DNA from 2 places in the Streptomyces sp. NPDC058008 genome. Region 1 is predicted to be linked to the other one. Evidence: riboswitches for the same ligand, from Rfam matches in the RefSeq annotation. Region 1 holds a riboswitch; the other holds the start of a gene.
The links. Region 1 has a riboswitch for S-adenosylmethionine ahead of thrC (threonine synthase). Riboswitches for the same ligand answer to the same signal wherever they lie in the genome.
Positions count from the first base shown of each region.

Region 2: another riboswitch for S-adenosylmethionine. It lies ahead of ACFVS9_RS32965 (aminotransferase class V-fold PLP-dependent enzyme); the one in region 1 lies ahead of thrC (threonine synthase).

Region 1 is NZ_JBHVQX010000005.1:173,743-175,938, forward strand. It holds gene ACFVS9_RS06950 (trehalose-6-phosphate synthase) at 1-50, opposite strand, end outside; gene ACFVS9_RS06955 (glucosyl-3-phosphoglycerate synthase) at 121-1,071, opposite strand; SAM riboswitch class I at 1,225-1,352, shown strand; gene thrC (threonine synthase) at 1,371-2,196, shown strand, end outside.
Region 2 is NZ_JBHVQX010000051.1:326-2,521, reverse strand. It holds gene trpD (anthranilate phosphoribosyltransferase) at 1-682, shown strand, start outside; SAM riboswitch class IV at 801-918, shown strand; gene ACFVS9_RS32965 (aminotransferase class V-fold PLP-dependent enzyme) at 1,104-2,196, shown strand, end outside.

The DNA.
Region 1 (2,196 bases):
GGGCCGCGGTTGGACGCGACGAGTACCTGGGCAGCGTGCTCGGAGACCATGTACCCGAACCTAGCCCGTTCGGGAAGCCGCCAAACGTGAAGTGCGCGCGGAGACCGGGGCGGAGGGCCGTCACGCCGCGTTGCGGGCCGCGTACTCCGCGATGTCCCGCATCGGCGGCCGTTCCTCGGTGTCCACCGCATGGGTGTGCGGGACGAACCCGCCCGGCCCCCGCTCGAACTGGGTGATCTCGGGCCGTACGAGTGCCCCCCCGGAGAGCCGCAGCTGCGCCGTGCGGTAGATCGCCGCCGCCATCCGGCCGAGGGCCTGGCCGTCCTGGTGCCGGTGCTTGCGCACGCCGACGTCCACCTGGGCCAGCGCGTCCAGTCCGGCCGTGTGCAGCGCGTCGACGAGCAGGCCCAGCTCGACTCCGTAACCGACCGGGAAGGGGAGGCGTTCCAGCAGGGAGCGGCGCACCGCGTACTCGCCGCCCAGCGGCTGGACGAATCCGGCCAGTCGGGGCCAGTGCAGGTTGAGCAGCGGGCGGGCCACCAGCTCGGTCACCCGGCCGCCCTGTCCGGCGGTGTCGCCCAGCGGCCGGTCGTACATGGCCTTGACGAACTGCACCTGCGGGTCAGTGAGCAGCGGGCCGACGATCCCGGACACGAAGTCCGCGGAGAAGTCCCGCAGGTCGGCGTCGACGAAGCAGACGATGTCCCCGCCGGTCACCAGGAGTGACCGCCACAGGACCTCGCCCTTGCCGGGGAGCGCCGGTATGCGGGGGAGTACGGAGTCCCGGTGCACCACCCGGGCGCCGGCCCGGCGCGCGACCTCGGCGGTGGCGTCGGTGGAGCCGGAGTCGATCACCACCAGTTCGTCGACGAGCCGGACCTTCTCCATCAGCTCGCGCCGGATCTCCGCGACGATCTCGCCGACCGTCGCCTCCTCGTTCAGCGCGGGCAGGACGACGCTCACGCGCGAGCGGTGCGGATCCCTCGCCCGAGCGGCCGTGAGGCGGTCGAGCGGGCGGTCGGCGGCTGACCAGGAACGCCTGGTCAGCCAGCGTTCCACCTCTTCCAGCACGGTCGATACTCCCTGTATGTGATCCATCTCGCGGTTCGGACGACTATCTCAACCGTCCAGTGCTTCGGTTACAGTCTTGAACAACGCGGATGACCCTCGCATGTCGGGGTCGGTCCGCGAAAAAACGCCCGGATCCATGGTCCGGTGCCATAGCGCTCATCCAGAGGGACTGAGGGAACGGCCCGTTGAAGTCCCGGCAACCCTCCTGCCGACCGCGAGGTCACGGTGGGGAAGGTGCCAATTCCGTCTTGTGGCGAAATACGTCGCGAGGAAGATGAGGAGAAAGGGCCTCCGCCATCATGGCCGTGCAGACAGTTGCAGCGAACACCAATTCTTCCGCCGTGGACCTCGGTCCCGCCGCGGCACTTTCCTGCCGCGAATGCGGCGAGCGTTTCGATCTCGGCCCGATCTTCGCCTGCGCGTCCTGTTTCGGGCCGCTCGAAGTGGCGTACGACCTGCCGAGCGGCTCCCCCGAAGAGCTGAAGAAGCGCATCGCCGAGGGACCGGACAACATCTGGCGTTACGCGCCGCTGCTGCCCGTCCCCGCCGACGTCGCGGACAAGCCCAACATCAACCCCGGTTTCACGAAGCTGGTCAAGGCGGACAACCTCGCCCGCGAGCTGGGCGTGACCGGTGGTCTGTACGTCAAGGACGACTCCGGCAACCCGACGCACTCCTTCAAGGACCGTGTCGTCGCCATCGCCGTCGAGGCCGCCCGCGCCTTCGGGTTCACCACCCTCTCCTGCTCCTCCACCGGCAACCTCGCCGGAGCGGTGGGCGCCGCCGCCGCCCGCGCCGGCTTCCGCTCCTGCGTGTTCATCCCGCACGACCTGGAGCAGGGCAAGGTCGTCATGGCCGCGGTGTACGGCGGTGAGCTGGTCGGCATCGAGGGCAACTACGACGACGTCAACCGCTTCTGCTCGGAGCTCATCGGCGACCCGCTCGGTGAGGGCTGGGGCTTCGTCAACGTCAACCTGCGGCCGTACTACGGCGAGGGTTCCAAGACCCTGGCGTACGAGATCTGCGAGCAGCTCGGCTGGGAGCTGCCCGACCAGCTCGTCATCCCCATCGCGTCCGGCTCACAGCTCACGAAGATCGACAAGGGCCTCCAGGAGCTGATCAGGC
Region 2 (2,196 bases), on a different contig from region 1:
GTCCTCGGCCAGCGGGGCGTCCGACGTGCTGGAGAAGCTCGGCGTCAACCTCGAACTGACGCCGCGGCGCGTCGTCGCCGTGGCCGAGGAGGCGGGCATCACCTTCTGCTTCGCCGTGAAGTTCCACCCCGCCCTGCGGTACGCCGCCAGGGCGCGCAAGGAGCTCGGCACGCAGACCACCTTCAACATCCTGGGCCCGCTCACCAACCCGGCCCGGGTGCGCTCGCAGGCCATCGGCGTGGCCGACGTGAGGATGGCGCCCATCGTGGCCGGCGTGCTGGCCGGCCGGGGCAACTCCGCGCTCGTGTTCCGCGGCGACGACGGCCTCGACGAGCTGACCACCACGGCGACGTCGAGGGTGTGGATCGTCCGTGACGGCAGTGTCCGCGAGGAGGCGTTCGACCCGCGCGACGTGGGTCTCGACCTGGTTCCCGTCGAGGCGCTGCGCGGGGCGGACTCCTCGTACAACGCCGATGTGGCCCGCCGGCTCCTCGACGGGGAGACCGGGCCCGTACGCGACGCCGTCCTGCTCAACTCGGCGGCCGCGCTGGTCGCGCTGGACCCGGGCACGGGCACGCTGACCGAGCAGCTCAGGGGCGGGATCGAGCGGGCCGCGGAGTCGGTCGACTCGGGCGCGGCCAGGCGCGCGCTGGCGCGCTGGGTGGCGGCCAGCAACGCCTGAGGGCGCACGGGACGGGCGAGGAACTCCCCGCCGGGCGCGGGCGGAGGACCCCGGGGCGCGGTCCGCATCGCGGACTGCGCCCTTGCGCGTCACCGGAGGTATGGCAAGATGCTGCGCAGGTCATGAGTGACAGCGACTACGGCCCCGGCCCGCTGTCCGGCAACCCTCCGTCCGTGGCGGGGTGCCCCGGGTGAAGACCAGGCCGCAGTCAGCGAGGTCTGCGGCAAGCGCGGGCCCCTCGGCGTCTCCGTACGCCACCCCTTGGGGTCCTGGTCCCAGGGAGCCTCTTGTGAGCAAGCGAATGCGATAGGGCTCGACGCCCTTCTCCGCGCACCCTCTTTTCCTTCTTCCACCGCGCGCCGCCGTGTCCCTTCCGACCGGCCGCCGCGTGGATCTCGCCTGCCTTTCACGGGAGTTCGCCATGTCTGTCCCCACCGCTGCCGTCGCCCCGTCGCTTTGTGCCCCGCTGCCGGTCCTGGGCGCTGATGTCACCGTTCCGCTCGTCACGGGTGGAGATGTGACCTATGCCGCTCTCGACTACGCGGCCAGCTCCCCGGCCCTCCAGCGGGTGTGGGACGACGTGGCCGCCTACGCGCCGTACTACGGCAGCGTGCACCGCGGTGCCGGGTACCTCTCGCAGCTGTCCACCGACCTGTTCGAGAGCAGCCGGGTGACCGTGGCGGAGTTCCTGGGCTGCCGGGCGGAGGACCAGGTGGTCTTCACCCGCTCGACGACCGATTCGCTGAACCTGCTGGCCGCCGCGCTGCCCGCCGACTGCCAGGTGTTCGTGTTCGAGACCGAGCACCACGCGTCGCTGCTGCCCTGGCGCGACGCCCGGGTGACCTACCTCGACGCCCCCCGCACTCCGGACCAGGCGGTCGCCACGCTGGAGCGGGCGCTGGCCGGCCGCGACCCGCACGGCCCGGCGCTGGTCTGCGTCACGGGCGCCTCCAACGTCACCGGTGAGCTGTGGCCGGTGAGGGAACTGGCCGCGGCGGCCCACGCCCACGGTGCGCGGATCGTGCTCGACGCGGCGCAGCTCGCGCCCCACCACCCGGTGGACATCGCCGAGCTGGACGTCGACTGGGTCGCCTTCTCCGGCCACAAGCTGTACGCGCCCTTCGGCTCGGGTGTCCTCGCGGGCCGGGCCGACTGGCTGGTGGACGCCGAGCCGTACCTCGCGGGCGGCGGCGCCTCCCGCAAGGTCGCCCGGCGCACCGACGGCGGGGTGGACGTCGAGTGGCACACCACCGCCGCCCGGCACGAGGCGGGATCGCCCAACGTCATCGGCGTCTACTCCATCGCGGCCGCGTGCAGGGCGCTGACCGAGGCCGGTTTCGACCGGCTGGTCGCGCGGGAGCAGCGGCTGGTGGCCCGCGTCCGCGAGGGACTCGCCGACGTCCCCGAGGTCACGGTGCTCTCGCTGTTCGGCGACGACGCCCCCCGGGTCGGCGTCCTCTCCTTCGTGGTCGAGGGATGGAACAGCTCGCACTTCGCCGCGGCGCTCTCCGCCG